Regions from separate parts of the Pseudoxanthomonas sp. LARHCG66 genome, predicted to be linked through region 1. Evidence: predicted binding sites of a transcription regulator. Region 1 holds the regulator's gene; each other region holds the start of a gene.
What was found. The regulator FliA, encoded in region 1, starts transcription of late flagellar genes. The targets are predictions, from matches to a motif close to TAAAGTTTNNCNNNCNNNGGCCGATAA.
Positions count from the first base shown of each region.

Region 2: a site for FliA is predicted at 3,056-3,082, ahead of ACIPRS_RS18695 (methyl-accepting chemotaxis protein). Genes of this name have one in related genera too.
Region 3: a site for FliA is predicted at 5,469-5,495, ahead of ACIPRS_RS16090 (flagellin). Genes of this name have one in related genera too.

Region 1 is NZ_JBIXJW010000010.1:32,697-40,132, forward strand. Features, by position in the region: gene flhF (flagellar biosynthesis protein FlhF) at 1-1,625, shown strand, start outside; partial or broken gene ACIPRS_RS18575 (MinD/ParA family protein) at 1,681-2,493, shown strand; gene ACIPRS_RS18580 (RNA polymerase sigma factor FliA) at 2,490-3,242, shown strand; gene ACIPRS_RS18585 (chemotaxis response regulator CheY) at 3,360-3,740, shown strand; gene ACIPRS_RS18590 (protein phosphatase CheZ) at 3,740-4,351, shown strand; gene ACIPRS_RS18595 (hypothetical protein) at 4,388-4,531, shown strand; gene ACIPRS_RS18600 (chemotaxis protein CheA) at 4,559-6,307, shown strand; gene ACIPRS_RS18605 (flagellar motor protein) at 6,552-7,292, shown strand; gene motD (flagellar motor protein MotD) at 7,312-7,436, shown strand, end outside.
Region 2 is NZ_JBIXJW010000011.1:11,329-18,764, reverse strand. Features, by position in the region: gene ACIPRS_RS18700 (EAL domain-containing protein) at 1-565, opposite strand, end outside; gene ACIPRS_RS18695 (methyl-accepting chemotaxis protein) at 735-2,984, opposite strand; gene ACIPRS_RS18690 (chemotaxis protein CheW) at 3,215-3,703, opposite strand; gene ACIPRS_RS18685 (methyl-accepting chemotaxis protein) at 3,801-6,506, opposite strand; gene ACIPRS_RS18680 (flagellar brake protein) at 6,685-7,436, opposite strand, start outside.
Region 3 is NZ_JBIXJW010000005.1:238,223-245,658, forward strand. Features, by position in the region: gene ACIPRS_RS16040 (SDR family oxidoreductase) at 1-640, opposite strand, end outside; gene ACIPRS_RS16045 (acyl-CoA-binding protein) at 793-1,050, shown strand; partial or broken gene ACIPRS_RS16050 (TetR/AcrR family transcriptional regulator) at 1,059-1,640, shown strand; gene ACIPRS_RS16055 (DUF6053 domain-containing protein) at 1,522-1,782, opposite strand; gene ACIPRS_RS16060 (DUF6053 domain-containing protein) at 1,691-2,059, shown strand; partial or broken gene ACIPRS_RS16065 (helix-turn-helix transcriptional regulator) at 2,154-2,843, opposite strand; gene ACIPRS_RS16070 (GFA family protein) at 2,842-3,249, shown strand; gene ACIPRS_RS16075 (hypothetical protein) at 3,315-3,725, opposite strand; gene ACIPRS_RS16080 (hypothetical protein) at 3,891-4,745, shown strand; gene ACIPRS_RS16085 (hypothetical protein) at 4,729-5,301, shown strand; gene ACIPRS_RS16090 (flagellin) at 5,590-6,786, shown strand; gene ACIPRS_RS16095 (flagellin) at 6,866-7,436, shown strand, end outside.

The sequences.
Region 1 (7,436 bases):
ACGCGGTGATCCTGTCCAACCGGGTGACCGAGGATGGCATCGAGATCGTTGCTGCCAGCAATTACGACGAAGCGCTGGTGCAGCGCACGCTGGAAGCGATGCGCCCGGCCACGCCCCCTGCGCCGCTGCATCCGCTGCTCGACCCGGCGCCGCAGGCACCGACCGCGAACGCTCCGGCCCTGTCACCGGCCGAAGCCGCCGCCAGCTACTTCGCCCGCCGCCAGCCGGCTGTCCCCGCTGCCCCGCGTGCCGGGACCGCCAAGCCGGCCGTCGCCGCACCCGCGTCGATCGCACCGCCGGCAGCGCCCGTCGCAGCGCCACGCGCGCCGGTGGCCGCCACGCCCGCGCCGATCACCGGCGAGATTCCGGCGCCGGTCGTCCGCGACATCGCGCCGCTGCTGATCGAACCCGAATCCTTCGCCGCCAAGCTGGCCGCCTGCCTGCCGGCCGCTCCCGCCAACGAGCCGGTCGCCGCGAGCGAACCCGCAGCACCGCCGCGCCGTCAGCCCGCGCCGCGCGCCGACGCCGATGACACGCTCGATCTGGATGCGCTGCTGCCCTCGATCGCGCCGCCGGTGTCGCTGCCGGAACCCGAGCCTGCGCCGGTCGTCGCGCTGCACGCCACGCGTGCACCGGTGATCGCACCGGTACCGGCGCCCGCTGCCGTCACCGTACCGACGCTGACCGTCGTCACCGACAACGCCACGCACGCCCGCGAGAGCGACGAGCAGCTGGTGCAGATGCGCGGCGAACTGTCCGCCATGCGCGAGATGATCGAGCGCGAGATGCACCGCCTCACCGACGAACGCCTGCGCGGTTCGCCGGTGCGGATGCAGGCGATGGAACTGATGGAAGACTACGGCTTCGACGCCGGCATCACCCGCGACATCGCCCTGCAGATTCCCGCCGACACCGAATTGCACCGCGGCCGTGGCCTGATGCTGGGCCTGCTGTCGAAGAAGCTGCCGGTGGTCGACACCGACCTGCTGGAAACCGGCGGCGTCATCGCGCTGGTGGGCCCCACCGGCGCGGGCAAGACCACCACCATCGCCAAGCTCGCCGCCTGCTTCGCGCAGCGCTACAACGCACGCGACGTGGCGCTGATCACCACCGACACCGTGCGGGTCGGCGGTCGCGAGCAACTGCACGGCTACGGCCGCCAGCTCGGCATCGCCGTGCACGAGGCCGACAGCGCACAGGCCCTCGCACTGCTGCTGGAGCGCCTGCGCGACTACAAGCTGGTACTGATCGATACCGCCGGCCTGGGCCAGCGCGACCGCAACCTGGTGGGCCAGCTCAACTGGCTGCGCGCATCGGGCCAGGTGAAGACCCTGCTGTGCCTGCCGGCCAACTCGCACTTCTCCGACCTGGACGAGGTCGTCCGCCGCTTCAGCAGCGTGCAGCCGCAAGGCGTGGTGCTGACCAAGCTGGACGAGACAGGCCGCCTGGGCAGCGCCCTGTCGGTAGTCGTGGACCACCAGCTGCCGATGACCTGGGTAACCGACGGCCAGCGCGTTCCCCACGATCTCCACCGCGCCAACAGCGCCCACCTCGTGCTGCGGCTGGACCAGCTGCGCCGCGAAGCCGACGAACCCTGCTCGACCGAGGCCACCCATGTCGCCTGACCACCTGCTGCAGACCAATCCCCGCAGCACGCCGCCGGCCGCCGGCGCATTCCATCCCGTGCGCGTCATCGCCATCACCGGTGGCAAGGGCGGCGTGGGCAAGACCAACGTGTCGGTCAACCTGGCCGTGTCGCTGGCCGAAATGGGCAAGCGCACGCTGCTGATGGACGCCGACCTGGGCCTGGCCAACGTGGACGTGCTGCTCGGGTTGTCGCCGAAGTTCACCCTCGCCGACCTGGTCGCAGGACGTTGCGGACTGGAAGACGTACTGCTGGAAGGCCCCGAGGGCGTGCTGGTGGTTCCCGCCTCGTCGGGTTTCCGCCACATGGCCGAACTGGCGCCGGCCGAGCACGTGGGCCTGGTCAACGTGTTCTCCGAACTGCAGCGGGCGCTGGATTTCATGGTGGTCGACACCGCCGCCGGCATCACCGACAGCGTGCTGACCTTCTGCCAGGCCGCGCAGGACACCGTGGTGGTGGTCTGCGACGAGCCGGCCTCGATCACCGACGCCTACGCGCTGATCAAGGTGCTCGCGCGCGAGCGCGGCCTGGACCGCGTGCACGTCATCGCCAACATGGTCCGCGACCCCAACGAGGGCCGGAAGCTGTATGAAAAACTCGCCCGCGTCTGCGAGCGTTTCCTCGGCGATGTCGCCCTGCACTACCTCGGCGCGGTGCCGCAGGACGACTGGCTGCGCCGTGCGGTGCAGCGCCAGCAGCCCGTCGTGAAAGCCTATCCGGGCAGCCCATCGGCCCGCGCCATCGCCGAGATCGCGCGCATGACCGCACGCTGGCAGCCGCCGCTGGGAGCGCGCGGCAACGTCGAGTTCTTCGTCGAACGCCTGATCCAGCGGGGAGTCGCCGCATGAACACCGCCGCCGCCCAATACCGCGCCGTACAACGCAGCAGTGCGAACGATTTCGTCACCCAGCATGCCGACCTGGTCCGCCGCATCGCCCATCACCTGGCCGCGCGCCTGCCGGCCAGCGTGGAGATCGACGACCTGGTGCAGGCCGGCATGATCGGCCTGCTGGAAGCCTCGCGCAGCTACGATGCCGAGCAGGGCGCCTCGTTCGAGACCTACGCCTCCATCCGCATCCGCGGGTCGATGATCGACGAGATCCGCCGCGGCGACTGGGTACCGCGCTCGGTCCACCGTCGCGCCCGCCAGGCGGCCGCCACCGTGCGCGAGATCGAACAGCGCACCGGCCGTGCCGCCATCGCCACCGAAGTGGCGAGCGCGATGGAAATGCCGCTGCCCGAATACCTGCGCCTGATGGAAGATGCCGCGCGTGGCCAGGTGCTGAGCCTGGAATCGCACATCGACGACCATGGCGAACCCAACACCGCGCGTACCGGCGGCCCCTCGCCGCAGCAGCACTTGGAGCGCAGCGAGTTCCGCCAGCAACTGGTCAAGGCCATCGGCCACCTGCCCGAACGGGAGCAGCTGGTGCTGTCCATGTACTACGAGCAGGAGCTCAACCTGAAGGAGATCGGCGCCGTCCTCGGCGTCAGCGAGTCGCGCGTCTGCCAGATCCACGGCCAGGCCATGGTGCGGCTGCGCGGACGCCTGCAGGTGTTCGAGAAGGCCGACGCCGGCCTGGAAGACAACGACTGAAGAATCCCCACGGCCTGCCGATAAGGCTCCGGTAGGCCGCCGCGTGCAGCCCCTGCCTTGCCGTAGCCCCTGACCGGGCACGCTTTACTGGAGTTCGATGTGACCGCCAACAAGAACATGCGCATCCTCATCGTGGACGACTTTTCCACCATGCGCCGCATCATCAAGAATCTGCTCAATGACCTGGGCTATACCAATACCGCCGAGGCCGAAGACGGCAACAGCGCGTTGACCGCACTGTCCCAGGGCAGCTTCGAGTTCGTGGTCACCGACTGGAACATGCCCGGCATGACCGGCATCGAGCTGCTGAAGGCCATCCGCGCCGACGACCGCTACAAGACCCTGCCGGTGCTGATGGTCACCGCCGAGGCCAAGCGCGAGCAGATCATCGAGGCGGCGCAGAACGGCGTGAACGGCTACATCATCAAGCCGTTCACCGCGCAGACGCTGGAAGAGAAGCTGGGCAAGATCTTCGAACGCCTGGGAGCCGCTGCCTGATGAGCGCCGTGGCCGATGTCGCCGGCGCACGCGCCGCGCTGGTGGAAAAACTGCAGCACGCGCTGGATGCCCTGGAACAGGGCGACGAAGCCGGCTGGCGCCGCGAACTGGATGCCATCGCCGCCTGGCGCACGCAGCCGATGATGCAGGGCCTGGGCCGCCTGGCGCGCGAGCTGGCGCAGACGCTGGGCGAACTGCCGCCCACCGGACCGGGCGAGCTGGACGACGCCTGCGCGCGCCTGGACCATGTGGTGGAAATGACCGAACAGGCCAGCCACACCACGCTGGACCTGGCCGAACAGTGCCGTGGCTACGCCACCCAACTGAAGGGCACCGCGCTGTCGCCCGAGCAGGCGGCGCTGGTGGACAGCATCGGCAAGGGGCTGTCGGAGATGGCCCTGGCGCAGAGCTACCAGGACCTCACCGGCCAGATCATCCGTCGCGTCGCGGGCATCGTCCGTCGCGTGCACGAGGGCTTCGGCGCGCTGGGCCTGCCGCCGCCGGAGAAGAAGAACCCTTCAGATCTGGCCGGTCCGGCCGTTGCTGGTCTGGACCGCAACGCGTTTTCACAGAACGACGCAGACGACCTGCTCTCCGGACTGGGGCTGTAGGCACCCGCGAACGCGCAGCGGAACCGGAGACCTGCCATGCCCGACGCTTCCGCCCGCCGTTCCTGCCATCCCCTCGTCCTGCTGTTCGTGGGATCGCTGCTGGTCTGCGATGTTCTGGTCGGCCGCTTCCTGCGGCGTCGCCACGCGCACGCCCTGCACCTGCTCGATTCCTCCCGCTGATCACCCGTCCCGGTACCTGCCCCGCCCATGTCCGCCGTCACCCCTGAAATCGCCGCCGACTTCCTGATCGAAGCGCAGGAAATCCTCGACCGGCTGGGCGAGCAACTGGTCACGCTGGAACAGGACCCCTCCGACAGCGAGCAGCTGAACGCGGTATTCCGCGGCTTCCACACCCTGAAGGGCGGCGCCGGCTTCCTCGGCATCCAGCCGATGGTCAACCTGTGCCATGCGGCCGAAGAGACGCTGGGCCTGGTGCGCGCCGGCCAGGCGACGCTGGAACCGCAACACTTCGATGCCGCCCAGCAATCGCTGGACTGGCTGCAACAGATGCTGGATGCGATCGGTGCCGGCGAAGACCCGCCACACGCCCCGCAGATGCTGATCGACCAGTTCGATACCCGGGGGGATGCCGCACCCGCCGCGCCGAAACCCACCGCCGCGACAAGCGCCGCGCCCGCTGCGGCCGGCGCGGACCTGATCAGCGACGACGAGTTCGAGGCCTTGCTGGACCAGTTGCACGGTGATGGCGCACCCACCCGCGCCGCTGCGCCCGCACCCGTCGCGCGACCGGCACCTTCGCCCGCGAAACCGGCCGCGCCGAAGCCGGCCGCGAAAACCGGTGGCGAAACCGAACAGACCATCCGCGTGGACACCAAGCGGCTGGACGCCATCGTCAACCTGGTGGGCGAACTGGTGCTGTCGCGCAACCGCCTGAAGACATTGCGCGCGCGCATCCGCGACGAAGAACTGGACCGCGCCGTCAGCAGCCTCGACATCGCCACCGCGCGCCTGCAGACGGCGGTGATGCGCACGCGCATGCAGCCGGTGGGCAAGGTGTTCTCGCGCTTTCCCAAGGTCGCGCGCGACGTTGCCCGCCAGTTGCAGAAGGAAGTGGACCTGGAACTGGTCGGCGCCGAGACGGAGCTGGACCGCAACCTGGTGGAAGCGCTGGCCGATCCGCTGGTGCACCTGGTCCGCAACGCCATCGACCACGGTGTCGAAGTGCCCAGCCTGCGCGAAGCCTGCAGCAAGCCGCGTGCCGGCCACGTACGCCTGTCGGCGCAGCAGGAAGGCGACTTCGTCACCATCGAAATCCGCGACGACGGCGCCGGCATCGATCCCGAACGCCTGCGGGCCAAGGCGCTCGAAAAGGGCCTGATCGATCCCGAAGCCGCCGCGCGTCTGACCCACGACGAATGCCTGCAGCTGGTCTTCCTGCCCGGCTTCTCCACCAAGGCCGAGGTCACCGACATCTCAGGCCGCGGTGTGGGCATGGACGTGGTGCAATCGCGCATCCGCGAACTCAGCGGGCAGATCACCATCCATTCCGACATCGGGCGCGGCAGCCGTTTCGTCATCCGCGTGCCGCTGACCCTGGCGATCCTGCCCACCCTGCTGGTGCAGGCCGGCGACCCCGTCTATGCACTGCCGCTCGCGCGCGTGATGGAAGTGCTGCACGCACCGTCCGAAAGCCTGCGCTGGTTCGATGGCCAGGCCGTGCTGGATCGCCAGAGCCATACCTTGCCCCTGGTCGACCTGCGCCACTGGCTGCAGGTGGACCCGGTGATGACGCCCCTGCTCACCATCGTGGTGCTGCAGATGGGCGAACAACGCTTCGGCCTGATCGTCGATCAGGTGCGCGGCCGCGAAGAAGTCGTCATCAAGCCCCTGCCACGCGCCGTGCGCGGCCTGCCCGGCTACGCAGGCGCCACCCTGATCGGCGACGGCCGCATGGCCCTGATCCTCGACGTGGACGGCCTGCGCGCGACGGCGTGACGCATTGTGCTCCCTGTAGGAGCGACGCAAGTCGCGACCGCACGCCCTGCACAACATGACGCCTGGATGGCGGTGTGACCCGGTCGCAAATAACGTCGCTGCTGCAATCGCCAGGCGACAGCTCGCGATTCCAGATCACGCGCGGCATGACAACCCGGTGTCTGTGTGATCACGGTCGCGACTTGCGTCGCTCCTACAGGACTCACGACTCAAGTCCACCTGAACCGGGCCGATAGATCTGCACATGGACATCTTCAGCCTCATCGGACTCATCCTGGCGCTGGTCGCCCTGGTAGGCGGCAGCATCCTCAAGGGCGCGGGCCTGTCCTCGCTGTGGTCGTCGGCGGCCTTCGTCATCGTGATCCTGGGCACCATCGCCGCGATCCTGGTGCATACGCCGCCGCCGGTATTCAAGCGCGCGCTGTCCATCGTGCGCTGGGTGATCCGGCCACCGGGCACCGATGGCGATGCGCTGATCGCCGAGATCGTCGACTGGAGCAACATCGCCCGCAAGCAGGGCCTGCTGGGGCTGGAGCCGCTGGTCAACCAGCAGGACGACCCGTTCCTGAAGAAGGGCCTGCAGATGCTGGTGGACGGCGTGGAGCCCGAATCGATCCGCCACATGATGGAGATCGACCTCAACGGCCAGGAACACCAGGATCTCGCGGCCGCCAAGGTCTTCGAGGCCATGGGCATCTACGCCCCCACCCTGGGCATCATCGGCGCCGTCTTCGGCCTGATCGCGGTGATGAAGAACCTTGCCGACCCCAGCAAGCTGGGCCATGGCATCGCCGCCGCGTTCACCGCGACGATCTACGGCATCGCCTCGGCCAACCTGTTCTTCCTGCCCATCGCCAGCAAGCTCAAGAGCGTGATCGGTGGGCGCAGCCGCGAACAGGAAATGATCATCGAAGGCCTGATCGCGATCGCGCAGGGCGAGAACCCGCGCAACATCGAGGCCAAGTTGGCCGGTTTCCTGCACTGATCCCTGCGGAACGACGGCGATGGCGCGCAGGAAGAAACACGAGGAGCACGCGAACCACGAGGCCTGGGCGATCCCCTACGCCGACCTGATGACGCTGCTGCTCGCCTTCTTCGTGGTGATGTACGCCATCTCCACCATCAACGA
Region 2 (7,436 bases), on a different contig from region 1:
GCTGCGAGGGCTTGATCCCGCGCAGCTCTTCAAGCCGGTAACCCAGCATGCGGGTGAAGCCGCTGTTGACGTAGACCACTTCGCGGTCTGGTGCGCTCACGAAGATCGCGTTGTCGCTCTTGTCCACCACGATCGACAACTGGCGCAGGCGCTCGAGCTGGCGCTTCTGGTCGCTGGTGTCGCGCACGAAGGCGGTGTGGAAGACCTGCGTGCCCAGTTGCACCTTCGACATGGAGACCGAACAGGCGACCTCGCTGCCGTCGGGCCGATGCAGCACGGCATCCCGATGGCTGCCGAGCAGTTGCGCCAGCGCGGCGTCGGCGGTGTTGTCCGCCTGGGGGCTGGACAGCAACCGGGTGAACGGCATGCCATGCACATCTTCGCGCAGGCAGCCCCAGAGGGCTTCCGCCGCCGGATTGAACAGCACCACCCGGTGGCGCCCGTCGATGACGAACGCGGCGTCGACGGACTGTTCCAGCACGTGCCAGAGGCTCTCCGTGGGGAGATCCGTGGACGCCTGTGTGTCGCGCACCGATGTCAGCGAAGTCAGCGTGCGGCGAAGCATGCAGTGTCCTCGCGGCGCACTTGCGTGCAGCGGCTGGCGTCGTCGGTGGCGGAGGGTGCGACGGTCATCGGGTGCCAGGGAAGAGGGCCTTCTGGTGACATATCGGCCGGAGTCCGGGTTACTTGAAGGCGGTCACGGAACAGGGCGCGCGCCGGGCGCGCCCGGCGGCTCAGAACTCCTGCCAGTCCCCATCGGCGAGTGCCGGTTCGGGCTTGCGGGCGACCGGCTTGCGGGCCACGGCCTTGGGCGTCGCCACCGGCCGCGATGCCGCGGCAGCCGTAGGGGCCTGGCGCACCGGGGCACGGGAGGCGGCCTGCAGCTTGAACACCGACACGCTCTGGGTCAGCGCACCGGCCTGTTCTTCCATGCTGCGGGCAGCGGCGGTAGCTTCTTCGACCAGTGCGGCGTTCTGTTGGGTGGTCTCGTCCATCTGGGTGATGGTCTGGTTGACCTGCTCGATGCCGGCCGACTGTTCCTGCGAGGCGGCCGAGATCTCGGCCATGATGTCGGTTACGCGCTGCACGCTGGCGACGATCTCGCCCATCGTCGCGCCCGCCTGGTTCACCAGCTTGGAGCCATCGGCTACCTTGTCCACCGAGGTCTCGATCAGGCCCTTGATTTCCTTGGCGGCATTGGCGCTGCGCTGGGCCAGCGTCCGCACTTCCGAAGCGACCACCGCGAAGCCGCGACCCTGTTCGCCGGCACGGGCGGCTTCCACGGCTGCGTTCAGGGCCAGGATGTTGGTCTGGAACGCGATGCCGTCGATGACCGAGATGATCTCGGCGATCTTCTTCGACGATTGTTCGATGTCGGTCATCGTGGTGACCACGCGACCGACCACCTCGCCACCCTGCGAGGCGACACCAGCGGCGCCGATGGCCAGCTGGTTGGCCTGGCGGGCGGACTCGGCGTTCTGGCGCACGGTGGAGGTCAGTTCCTCCATCGAGGCGGCGGTCTCTTCCAGGTTGGCGGCCTGCTGTTCGGTACGGCGCGACAGGTCGTTGTTGCCCGATGCGATCTCACCGGCCGCCGTGTTGATGCTGGTGGCCGCCATCTGGATGCCGCCGACGATCTCGGTCAGCTGGGCGACGGTGGCGTTGGCGTCATCGCGCATGGTGGCGAAGACGCCGTGGAAGTCGCCTTCCATCCGGGCGGTCAGGTCGCCATCGGCGATCGCACGCAGCAGCGCGGACAACTGGGCCAGGTTGCGGTCGCTGATCGCCATCATCGCGTTCAGGCCCTGCACCATCTGGCGGAAGTCGTGCTGGAAGCGCGCCTCGTCGCCGCGGGCGCTGAAATCGCCCGCCGCAGCGGCCTGCGCCAGGCGCTTGATCTCGGCATTGATGGCCAGCAGGCTCTGCTTGGCTGCGTCCATCGCTTCATGCAGGAACGCACGCGTGCCCGGAAGGCGGCGCGCATCCTGGCTCAGGTCGCCGTTGGCGTAGCGCTCGAGGATGCCGATGGCATCGCGGAAGGCGTCCAGGTGCTCGAACATCATGGTGTTGATGCCGCCCGCCAGCTCGCCGTACACACCGGGGAAATCCTCGGGCATGCGATGGCTGATGTCGTCGGCTTCGTGCAGGCGGATCATCACGTGCGTTTCCTGCGAGAAGCGTTCCAGCATGTGCACCATTTCGTCGGTGGCCTTGAGCATCTGGCCCACTTCGTCGCGGCCGTGGTGGCCCGTGCGGACGCTGAGGTCGCCACGCGAGACGCCGCGGATGGCGGAGAGGGCGCGCGCCACCGGTTCCAGCACCGACTGCCCGATCACCCAGCCGATCGCCATGCTCAGCAGCACCAGCAGGCCGCCGGCGATGGTCATGATGAAGGTGAACTGCAGTGCCTGCGCCTGGGTGTCGTCGATGTAGACGCCGGTGCCGATCACCCAGCCCCACGGCTGGTACAGCGCCGCATAGGAAGTCTTCGGCACGGGGTCTTCCTCGCCCGCCTTGGCCCAGCTGTAGTCGACATGGCCACCGCCTGCGCGCGCCACGCGGACGAACTCGGGGAAGATGCGCTTGCCATCCGGGCTCAGCACGTCGTCCAGCGGCTTGCCGATCAGATCGGGACGAGTAGGGTGCATCAGCATGGTCGGTGCTTCGTCGGTAACGAAGAAGTAGTCCACGCCCTTGTTCGCCTGCATCGAGGCGAGCGTGGCCAGCGCGCTTTCCTTCGCCTGGGCTTCATCCAGGGTGCCGGCCTGCACCTGCTTCGCATACCCCTCGATCACGCCCAGCGCCATCTCGGTCTGCGCCTTCAGGCCGGCCTGCCGCGTTCCGGTGAGATCCAGGTACTGCATGCGCGCCGCCACCACGGCCAGTGCGATGGTGCCGATGGCGACCAGCGCGGTCTGGATGAGGAACTTGCGCTTCAGCGGCAGGTTGGAGAGCAGGGCGGCGATCTTGGCGTTGAACGTCATGGCGGGGTCTCTGGCGACAGGCCGGGTGGCCTGGGCATGCGGATTGCGGGGGCGGATTGCCCTCACCGTTGATAGCGGCCCGGGTCGGCGGAATTTCAGTGGTTTTTCGCGCCCCTACGACGAAAGGCGGGGAGTCCGGATGCCGGCGGCCGCGCAAACGCAAGGGACCGCACGCCTTGCGGCCTGCGGTCCCCGGGGATGCACGCGTTGCGTACCGCGAGGGCGATGCGTCAGGCGGCGGCCTGTTCCGGCAGCGGCTGGCCCAGGTCGGCGCTGTCGATGAGCGTCTCGATGTCCAGCAGGATCAACATGCGTTCATCGACGGTGCCGATGCCGGAGATGAAGCGGGTATCGACGCTGGCGCCGAATTCAGGCGTGGGGCGGATCTGCTCGGCGCTGAGCGCGATCACGTCCGACACGCTGTCCACCACGATGCCGACCACGCGGTCCTCCACGTTCAGCACGATCATCACGGTGAAGGCGTCGTAGCGTGCATCCTTCAGGCGCAGCTTCAGGCGCAGGTCGATCACCGGCACGATGGTGCCGCGCAGGTTGATGACGCCCTTGATGTAGTCCGGGGCATCGGGCAGGCGGGTCACGGAATCGTAGCCGCGGATTTCCTGGACCTTCAGGATGTCCACGCCGTAGTGCTCGTCCCCCAGGGTGAAGCTGAGGAACTCGTCCGCGCTCGCCGCGGCCTGGGTCTTCTTGTCGCTCATTCGTCGGGCTCCTGTTGCAGCCGGTGAAGGTGTCGGGGTTCCCGGGACGGAACCGGTCATGGCCTAGATCGGCCCCGGGACGGGTTTCTTTAGGGGTTCAGTACGGATGCGGTTCGGCAACGCCCCGCGGCGCGGTGCCGGCCGCGATGCGGGTCACGCGTTCGTGCACCAGCCGCGCGACACGGCCATGGCCGTCCAGGCGGAAGGTGGACACGGCCTCGGCCAGTGCCTGCGCCTGTTCTTCCATGCTGCGGGCAGCGGCGGTGGCTTCTTCGACCAGTGCTGCGTTCTGCTGGGTGGTCTCGTCCATCTGGGTGATGGTCTGGTTGACCTGCTCGATGCCGGCCGACTGTTCCTGCGAGGCCGCCGAGATCTCGGCCATGATGTCGGTCACGCGCTGCACGCTGGCCACGATCTCGCCCATGGTCGCGCCGGCCTGGTGCACCAGCGCCGAACCCTCGGCGACCTTGTCCACCGACGTTTCGATGAGGCCCTTGATCTCCTTGGCGGCATTGGCGCTGCGCTGGGCCAGCGTCCGGACTTCCGAAGCGACCACCGCGAAGCCACGACCCTGCTCGCCGGCACGGGCGGCTTCCACGGCCGCGTTCAAGGCCAGGATGTTGGTCTGGAACGCGATGCCGTCGATGACGGAGATGATCTCGGCGATCTTCTTCGACGACTGTTCGATGTCGGTCATTGTGGTGACCACGCGACCGACCACCTCACCGCCCTGCGAGGCGACACCTGCGGCGCCGATGGCCAACTGGTTGGCCTGGCGGGCGGACTCGGCGTTCTGGCGCACGGTGGAGGTCAGTTCCTCCATCGAGGCGGCGGTTTCTTCCAGGTTGGCGGCCTGCTGCTCGGTACGGCGCGAGAGGTCGCTGTTGCCGGACGCGATTTCGCCGGCAGCGGTGTTGATGCTGGTGGAAGCGTCCTGGATGCGGCCGACGATGTCGGTCAGCTGGGCGACGGTGGCATTGGCATCGTCGCGCATGCTGGCGAACACGCCGTGGAAGTCGCCTTCCATCCGCGCGGTCAGGTCGCCCTTGGACAGCGACTGCAGCACGCCGGAGACCGAGTCCACGCTGCCCGCGATGGCGACCAGCAGGCCGTTCAACTGTTGCGACAGCGCCAGCAGGAAGCCCTGCTTGCCCGACTCGGAGATGCGCCCGCTCAGGTCGCCCTGTGCCGCCGCCTGCACGATGCGCGTCACTTCCTGTTCCACCATCACTTCGGCAGTGCGGTCGGCCCACTCGACCACGTAGCCGATGCGCTGGCCTTCGCCGTCGGTCACGGGGTTGATGATCAGCTGCATGATGCGGCCGCCCACGCTGATCTGCGCGCGATGCGTGCCTTGCAGCTGGGCCAGCATGCGCGACTGGTGCTCGGGCTTCTTGTGGAAGATGTCGATGCTGCTGCCGATGACCGTACGCACATCGAAGGCGGGCAGGTCGCGGCGTAGGTCCTGTTCCACGTCGCCCAGCATCTTCATCAATGGCCGGTTGGCATAGACGATGGTGCGGTCAGCGTCGGCGATCATGACGTTGGTTGTCACATCCTCCAGTGCGGTGCGGATGCGCAGGCTTTCCTTCGCCACCACGGCGTCGCGCTCGATGCGCTCGCGCAGGTTGCCCTGCATGCTGCGCATGGCCTTCATCAGGGTGCCGATCTCGTCGTCGCGACCGACATCGATCTGGCTGTCCAGCTTGCCGCTTGCGATATCGTCGGCCACGCGCACGGCGCCGGCCAGCGGCACACCGACCTGGCGACGCAGCAGCCAGAACACGGCGCCGCACAGCAACACAGCACCCAGCGCACCCACTGCGACCACCGTCCACAGCACGGCACGCGCTTCGCGCATCAGCACCGCACGCGGCACCACCACGCCCAGCGCGAAGCGCTCCTGCGCGGCGCCGATCTGCAGCGGCACGTAGGCTTCCATCACCGTTTCACCCGCGGCATCGGTCGCCTCGCGGAACACCGGCTTGCCGGCGGCCACCTGCTTGATGACGTCGGCAGCGTGGGCGCCTGCATATGGCTTGCCGACCGAGGCGGCATCCTTGTCCGCGATGACCACGCCGGCCGGCGTGAGCAGGCGGACGAAGCCGGCATCCATCGGCGTGAGCTTCGCGATGCGCTCCTGCAGCGATTGCAGCGCGAAGTCCACGGTCATCACGCCGAGGTAGTCGCCGTCCTGCAGGATGGGCGTGGACAGCGTGGTCATCAGCACGTCCTTGCCGGCGATCTTGTAGACGTAGGGCTCGGCGACCACCGGACGCTTGAGTTCGCGCGGGCGACGGTACCAGTCGCCGGCACCGGGAACTTCGTAATCGCGCAGGGCTTCCAGCAGCGGGGCGCCATTGCTCCATGCCCAGTAGCTCATGAAGCGGCCGGTGTCGTCGTGGCCTTCGGCGCCGATGTGGTCCGCATCCTTGCCGTCGAAGGCATCGGGTTCCCATAGCGTACCGACGCCGACCCATTCCGGGTGCGCTTCCAGCTGGCGCTTGAAGATGGCGCTGGCGGCACTGCGGCTGATGCCGTCGTCCCCGCGCTGGGCAAGCAATGCATGCGCGAGCGCATCGTTACCGTCGAAGGCGCGGGTGAGTTCGCCCGAGATGCGCTGTGCCTCCTGGTTCGCCAGCCCTTCCATCGTGGTCCGCGCACTGGCCAGCAGGGACTGGCTGCTGCGCAGGTAGCTGGCCGCGGCGGCAACGCCGAAGGCGAGCAGGGCCACCAAGGCGGTGCCGTACATCACGCGTGTGGCGATGCTGCGGGAGGAGGATCGGGAAGGAGTGGATGACATGCTGGCCTCTTGCGGACTGGACGGTACGGCTTGGCGATGCCTGCGAGTGCAAGCACGACCTTGGATGGCCGTGACGCCGGTATGCAGGACCGTTACAGGGAGGTATCGGCGCGTGCGCGGGGAGGTTGAGCGGGTGTCGGCCAGAACCGACGAAAGGCGTCCGGAAGGCGGACGCAGATCACGCAGCGCCGCGTTCGCGGGCGCTGCGCTGGCGTTCGAGGCGGAAGATGTAGCGCTGGATCAGCGCATCGCCCCCGCGCGGCAGATCGGTGAACTGGCAGCCGGCACGCCAGCTTTCGGAGCCGTTCTGGTTGAGCTGGCGATGCAGGCTCTTGACCATCAGGCGGATGCACAGCGGGCCGCTGTCGGGCAGGTGCAGGAGGCTGCCGGGGAATTCCTTGTAGGGGCGGAGCGTCGGCTCTTCGGCCTGCACGGCCAGCGCGATGCCGCCGCCGCTGATGTCCAGCACGCGATAGTTGCGGTAGGTGGTCTCGCCGTCCGGGTGACGCTCGGCGACGGCGCACTCCATGGGCTGCGTCACCGGCACCTGCAGGCGGTAGAACTCGCGACGCTGCAGGCGCAGGATGCTGTCCGGCAGCGGCGCGAAGAAGGCGACCTGGCCTTCCTTCTGCACGCGTTGCAGGTCATGGAGCTTGAACTGCACGTGGATGCGGTCGAGCCGGGAGACGCAGGTGACGTGGCTCGCTTCCTCGATGCTGCGGTTGATGGTCTCCGAGGCGCTGCCATCAATCAGCACGCCGTCTTCGTCCTCCAGTACTTCGATGATGGAGGTGGGGAAGGTGTGGTTGCGCGGCATCGCGCAACCACTGACGAGCGCGCGCCTGGCGATCAGCGACTGCAGGATCTGCCGGATCTCGTATTCGCCATGCACCAAGTACTTTTCTTCTTCGTCGTACCTGACGGGATCGG
Region 3 (7,436 bases), on a different contig from region 1:
CCGGCACCCACTGCGGGAGCAGCTCGCGCAGCTTCTTGATCAGGGTGAAGAAGTAGTACGGGCCGTCGATCTTGTCGATCTCGCCGGTCTTCGAATGGCCCACCACCATGCCCGGACGGTAGATGCGCCACTTGATGCGCTTCTCGTTGCGCACCAGCCCCTCGGATTCGTGCTTGGTGCGCAGGTAGGGATCATCCAGCCCTTCGGCTTCCTCGAACATGTCCTCGCGGAAGATGCCCGGATAAAGCCCGGCAGCTGCGATGGAACTGGTGTGGTGGAAGCAGCCGGCCTTCAAGGCGGCGGCCAGGTCGAGCGCGTGCTGGGTGCCGTCGATGTTGGCGGCCTGTTGCGCTTCGCGGGTCGCGGTCAGGTCATAGATCGCCGCAAGGTGGAAGAAATGCTTCACCTTGCCGGTCAGTGCACGCAACTGGGCGGGCGTCAGGCCGCACTTGGGCTTGGTCATGTCGCCGTGCACCACGGACACGCGCCTCATGTCCCAGCCGGCCTTCTTCGCGATGGCGTCGAACTTCTTCTGCGAGTCCTTGCGGACCAGCACGTGGACCGTCCCGCTGCGCTTGAGGAGATTGCCGACCAGGTAACGGCCAATGAATCCTGTGGCGCCCGTGACGAAATAGCTCATGACGACCCCTATCCTCAAGTTGTATGGGCGAGCCCCTCCGACTGCCCTGCGGCCTAACTTGCCAGAGCCGCCCAGATTCGACAATCCCGTCACGCATTGACCGCTTCCACCACCCGTGGTGTGATGGCCTGGATCAATGGGAGGGATCATCCATGGCAGACCTCAAGAGCGCGTTCGACCAGGCATCCAAGGACATCCAGACGCTGTCCGAGCGCCCGGACAACGATACGTTGCTGCGGCTTTACGGCCTTTACAAACAAGGCGCGGAAGGTGATGTGAAGGGTGACAAGCCGGGTTTCTTCGATTTCGTCGGTACCGCCAAGTACGAAGCCTGGGCCAAGCTCAAGGGCACGGCGCAGGAAGACGCACAGAAGAAGTACGTGGACCTGGTGAAGAAGCTGCTGGCCTGAAGCCCGACGTGGCGCGCGATACCCGCCAGCGCATCCTCGACGCCGCCCTCGCGATGTTCAACACGCAGGGCGAGCCGCATGTCACCACCAATCACATCGCCGACGAGCTGGAGATCAGCCCGGGCAATCTGTACTACCACTTCCGCAACAAGGACGACATCATCGAGCAGCTCTTCGCGCGGTACGAAGAGCGGATGGATGCTGCGCTGACGCCTCCCACCGACCGGCTGCCGGGGCTCGAGGACATCTGGCTGCAGTTGCACCTGGTGTTCGAGTGCATCTGGGACTACCGCTTCCTGTATCGGGACCTGGTGGAGATCCTGAGCCGCAACCGGCGGCTGCGCATGCGCTTCGCCCGCATTCTCAAGCGGGCCGACGACAGCGCGCACGCGGTGATGCGCGGCATGGGCCAGGCCGGCGTGATGCGGGCGTCGGCCGCGGAACTGGCCGCCACCGCCACCAACGTGCTGGTCATCTCCACCTTCTGGCTGAACTACGCGTCGACGCGTGGCGAGAAGGACGAACAGGCCGCCATCCGCCAGGGCATCGTGCAGGTGATGATGCTGGTGGCACCGTTCCTGCGCGACGCGGAACGCGTGCACCTGAACACGCTGACGCAGGCCTATACCAACTAGCGTGCTTGCCTGTAGGAGGGGCTTCAGCCCCGGCGCTGTGCAGTCGGATTAACGAGGACCGTGGGAAAGGCGTCGGGGCTGAAGCCCCTCCTACCATTGCGTCGGCGAAGCCGGGAATCAGGCCGCCGCCAGCGCATCGCCCAGCCGCGCCGACGCCGCACGCAGTTCCGGCAGCAGGCCGCGATCATCCAGCATCTCGAACTCCGGCCCCACCAGCGCCAGCAGCGCGAGCAGCGCCTCGACGGATTCGGCGCCCAGCTCCAGCACGCAGTGGTGTGCATCGCCGGCTTCCAGGATCCCGCACCAGGTGGGCACCCGTGTCGCCTGCTCTTCCACCGACCCCGGCAGCCGCAGCCTCACCTGGAAGCGGGTGAACGGCTGGGTGATCGATTTCGCGACGTAGTCCGCCACGTCGCCGGGAAACTCGCGCGGCGGGAACTGGGTGCCGGTATCGTGCAGCGCCTGCACGCGGTCCACGCGGAACGTCCGCCAGTCCTCGCGTTTCAGATCCCAAGCCACCAGGTACCAGCGGCTGCCGGTATGCACCAGACGCAGCGGTTCGATCAGGCGCTCGCTGGCTCGCTGCGTGCGGTCGCGGTACTGCATGCGCAGGCGGAAGCCGTCGCGGCAGGCACCGGCGATGCGCAGCAGCGCGTCCACATCGGACGTGGGCGCACCGCCGGCGAGCGACAGCGTGACCGAATACAGGGCACTGGCGCGCTTGCGCAACCGCGCCGGCAACCACTGGTCCAGCTTGGACAGCAGCCGCAGCGCGGTGTCCTCCATCCGGCCCACGCTGGCCGCCGCCGTGCGCAGTGCCACCGCCACGGCTACGGCCTCGTCATCCTCCAGCAGCACGGGCGGCATGGTCGCGCCGGAACCCAGCCGGTAGCCGCCGCCCAGGCCTGGCGACGCATCGATGGGATACCCGAGCTCGCGCAGGCGCTCCACGTCGCGGCGCAGCGTGCGGCGGTCGATTTCCAGCCGCTGGCTCAGTTCCGCGCCCGTCCAGTGACGGCGCGACTGGAGCAGCGACAGCAGGCGGAGCAGGCGGTTCGATGTGCTGAGCATGGGCGCAGTATGCCGCCCATTGAGGACTGATTCTGTCCTCGATGTCCGCCAGACTGGAAGCTCTCTCCCGCCGGAAGGAAACCCCATGACCGTGCAGACCTACCAGGGCAGCTGCCATTGCGGCGCCGTGCGCTACGAAGTCGACCTCGACCTGGCCGCCGGCAGTGGCCGTTGCAACTGCTCGATCTGTACCAAGACGCGCTACTGGGGCACGGTGGTCCGACCGGACGCTTTCCGCCTGCGGCAGGGCGAAGAGGCGCTGACCCGCTACCCCTTCGGCAGCGGCGTGGCCGAACATCTATTCTGCCGGCACTGCGGCGTGAAGTCGTTCGGCCGGGGCGAGCTGGAAGTCCTCGGCGGCCGCTACTACTCGGTGAACCTGGCCTGCCTGGATGACGTGGAGCCGGCCGCGCTGGCGCAGGTCCCGATCCGCTACGCCAACGGCCGCGACAACGACTGGTTCTCCGAACCCGCCATCACCGCGCATCTCTGATCGGGCCCGCATGACAGGACGCCCCGGGAACCGGGGCGTTCGGGACGCGTTGCGTCCGTGGGCCGTCAGGCCCGGCTGCGACGCACCGGCCGCTTGGCCACCGGCTTGCGGACGGGTGTGGCGCGGGCGCGCTTGGCAGCCGGCTTCTTGCGGGCGCGGGGCGCGGCCTTCCGGGCGGGCTGCTTAAGGCCCAGCTTGGTCAGCACCGGTTCCAGGCGGGTTTCCACCTCGGCACTGAACCGGCCCACGCGGGCTTCGCCTTGTTCACGCACTTCGGCCAGGCGGTCAAGGACGTCGCGCTGCGCCTGGCCGGCGAAGCTCCCGGCGTGTTCGCGCGCCGCCTGCAACCGGCCAGCGGCATCGGTGGCGGCCGCGACGGCTTCACGGCGCGCGACGGCGATCAGGCCCAGTCCGGCAAGCCAGACGTGGCGGAGGGTGGGTTCGGGGGTCTTGCGGGTGGTCTTCCTGGCGGCCATGGGGGCAGTCCACATGCCGACCACGATGGCCGGCTTCCATGACGCGATGCTGTCCTGCCGGCGTCGAGCAATCACACTATTGGCCGCTCGCGCGACGGAATGCGTAGGGGTTGCCTGACGACCGCGTTCGCGGCGATGCTCCCCGCATCCTGGGAGGGACGACCAATGGCAGGAAAGTCTTCGAAGTGGGCTGCGTTTCCGCATGACGCCAAGGGCTACGCCTATACGGGCGATGCATTGAAGAAGGCGTGGCCGGCGCTGCATGCCGGCGACCAGGAGCCCTACCCCGACGAAAAGCGCGCCAAGGCGTTGATCGCCGCCGCAGGCAAGGCAGCCAAAGGCATCGAACCCGCCGACCTCGCGCAGCGCCTGCAGGATGCGTGGCGCGCGTTCCATCGCGGTGACTTCCAGGCCGCGTATGAGGCCGGTGAAGCCCTGGGCCCGCTGGGCGCTTCGGTCGCGGTCAAGGCGCTGGGCATCCATGCCACCTATCTGGTGGAAGACGAATCCGAGCAACTCAAGCGCTTCGAACAGGCCGCGAAACTGGCCGAAGCCGCCATCAAGGCGCTGCCCGGGGAAGCCAACAGTCATTACCGGCACGCCTTCGCGCTCGGCCGCTACAGCCAGGGCCTGAGCATCGCCAAGGCGCTCAAGCAGGGCATCGCGGGCAAGGTCCGCACCGCACTGGACGCCACGCTGGAACTGGATCCCAAGCATGCCGAAGCGCATACCGCGCTGGCGCTGTACCACGCCGAGATCATCGACAAGATCGGCGCGATGATCGGCGGCCTGACCTACGGTGCCAAGGCAAGTGAAGCCGAGTCGCATATCAGGACCGCGCTCAAGCTGACACCGGATTCGCCCATCGCGCACGTGGAATACGCGAACGTGTTGCTGCTGCTTCACGGCGACAAGAAGGAAGACGCCGCGGCGGCCTCGTTCGAGAAAGCCGGCAAGCTCAAGCCGCGCGACGCCATGGAAGCGCTGGATGCTGCCCACGCGAATGCGCAGATCGAGTAAGACGGTTTTCTTCGTGCTGGCCGCGCTGTGGCTGGCTGGCGTGCCTGTCGTGTCAGCACAGTCGGTTACCGACGTGCCACCCGCGCCCTCGCCCGTTGCGGCCGGCGCACCGTCCGATACCTTGCTCGATGCCCTCACCTGCCGCACGGCCAATGGCGATCTCGCCACCCTGTTGCAACGGCTCCGCCGCGAGCGTCCGACGGAATTCACCCAGACCGAGCGTCAATTCAGCGCGCCGATGATGGATCTTTACCGCCTGGCCGAACCCGTGCAGGCGTGGGGGCATCACAGCGATGCCGTCGTCATCACCGACAACCGCGTCCTGCTGCTGGTGGATGACTCCATCGAGCAGGCGGCGGCGCAGCTGGAACGCGCGCTGGAAGACAGCCGCGATGCGCCCCTGTCCGGCGCCCTCGATGATTTCCATGCCCTGGTGATCTATCCCGGCGAACACCCCGGTCTCAGGCAACGCACATTGATCGGCTGCGAATACCGCATGCCCGGCGTATTGCTGCTGGCCGATCCCGCCGACGCCTGGCGCACGCCGCAGCCCTGAGGCCGGCGCCGCCGCGCCGCGCAGCGGCGCACCCCGATCACACCGTCCCTGCCGTGCCGCCGCTTAGCGGCATCGCGCACCCGTTCTTTAGGCCACTTCGCGCCCCCCGGAAACCGCTGGTTTTCCCGCGCGATTACGTGGCCTAACACATTTTTTCGCGCCTGCCCTAAAGGTTTTTTCGGCAGCGCCGTTATTCATTTCGCAACACGAAGACGACTAGCCACCACAAAACAAATCGGCAGCGTCTTTTCCCTTCAACGCCGTGAATCCAAATAAGAGGAGACGAACATGGCACAGGTAATCAACACGAACACGATGTCGCTCAACGCTCAGCGCAACCTGAGCACCAGCGGCGCTTCATTGGCCACCACCATCCAGCGCCTGTCGTCGGGCCTGCGCATCAACAGTGCGAAGGACGACGCCGCCGGTCTGGCCATCTCCGAACGCTTCAGCACCCAGATCCGCGGCCTCGACGTCGCCGTGCGCAATGCCAACGACGGCATCTCGCTGGCCCAGGTCGCCGAAGGCTCGCTGACCGAAATCGGCAACAACCTGCAGCGCATCCGCGAACTGGCCGTGCAGTCGGCCAACGCCAGCAACTCCAGCTCCGACCGCGCGGCACTGAATGCCGAAGTCAAGCAGCTGACCTCCGAAATCGACCGCGTCGCCAAGCAGGCCGACTTCAACGGCACCAAGCTGCTGGACGGCTCGTTCACCAGCCAGCTGTTCCAGGTCGGCGCCAACGCCGGCCAGGCGATCGCCATCGACAAGGTGGTCGATGCCCGCGCCCTGACCCTGGGCGGTTCGCAGTTCGACAGCGGCACGCTGGCCATCACGGCCGCGGCTTCCGCCACGGCGGACATCACCATCAGCGGCCTTACCCTCACCGACAGCGCCGGCAATGCCGTCGCCTTCGACGACCTGACCGTCAAGAGCGCCGGTTCGGTCGCCGCCACCAACGAAGCCGCGGCCAAGGCGCTGGCCGCCCATATCAACGGCAAGCTCGGCGAAACCGGCATCTACGCCAACGTCGATGCCGCCGGCACCGGCCTGGAGCTGACCTCGGTCAAGACCAGCGTGGACGCCAACGGCGACTTCGCGGCCTTCGGCGTCGCCATCACGGGCGGCACGTACACCGCGACGGCCGTCGCCACCAGCGAAGTGCCGAAGTTCGTGTCCGACCTGGACATCTCGGATTTCGCCGGCGCCCAGCAGGCCCTGGAAATCGTCGACAAGGCGCTGACGGCCGTGAACGGCTCGCGCGCCGACCTCGGCGCGATCCAGAACCGCTTCACCTCGGTGGTCGCCAACCTGCGGACCAGCTCGGAAAACCTGGCCGCTTCGCGCAGCCGCATCCGCGACACCGACTTCGCCAAGGAAACCGCCGAACTGACCCGCACCCAGATCCTGCAGCAGGCCGGTACGGCCATGCTGGCCCAGGCCAACCAGGTGCCGCAGAACGTAATGAGCTTGTTGCAACGCTGAACCAGGTATCCCCGGCGGCACGGCGGGGATCGTTGGAAAACTTTTCCCCCGTGCAGAAAACGCCTAAGGAGTAGAACTCATGGCACAGGTCATCAACACCAACACCATCTCGCTGAACGCGCAGCGCAATCTGAGCAGCAGCGGGGCTTCACTGGCCACCACCATCCAGCGTCTTTCGTCCGGCCTGCGCATCAACAGCGCCAAGGACGACGCCGCCGGTCTGGCCATCTCCGAACGCTTCAGCACCCAGATCCGTGGCCTGGACGTTGCCGTGCGCAATGCCAACGACGGCATCTCGCTGGCCCAGGTCGCCGAAGGTTCGCTGACCGAAATCGGCAACAACCTGCAGCGCATCCGTGAGCTGTCGGTGCAGTCGGCCAACGCGACCAACTCTTCGTCCGACCGCGCTGCGCTGAATGCCGAAGTCAAGCAGCTGACCTCCGAAATCGACCGCGTCGCCAAGCAGGCCGATTTCAACGGCACCAAGCTGCTGGACGGTTCGTTCACCAGCCAGCTGTTTCAGGTCGGTGCCAATGCGTCGCAGGCCATCGCGATCGACAAGGTTGTCGATGCACAGGCCGATGCACTGGGCAACGTGAAGTTCGCCGCCGACGTCACCAGCGCGGCCATCGCCGATGCCGCCGCCGACG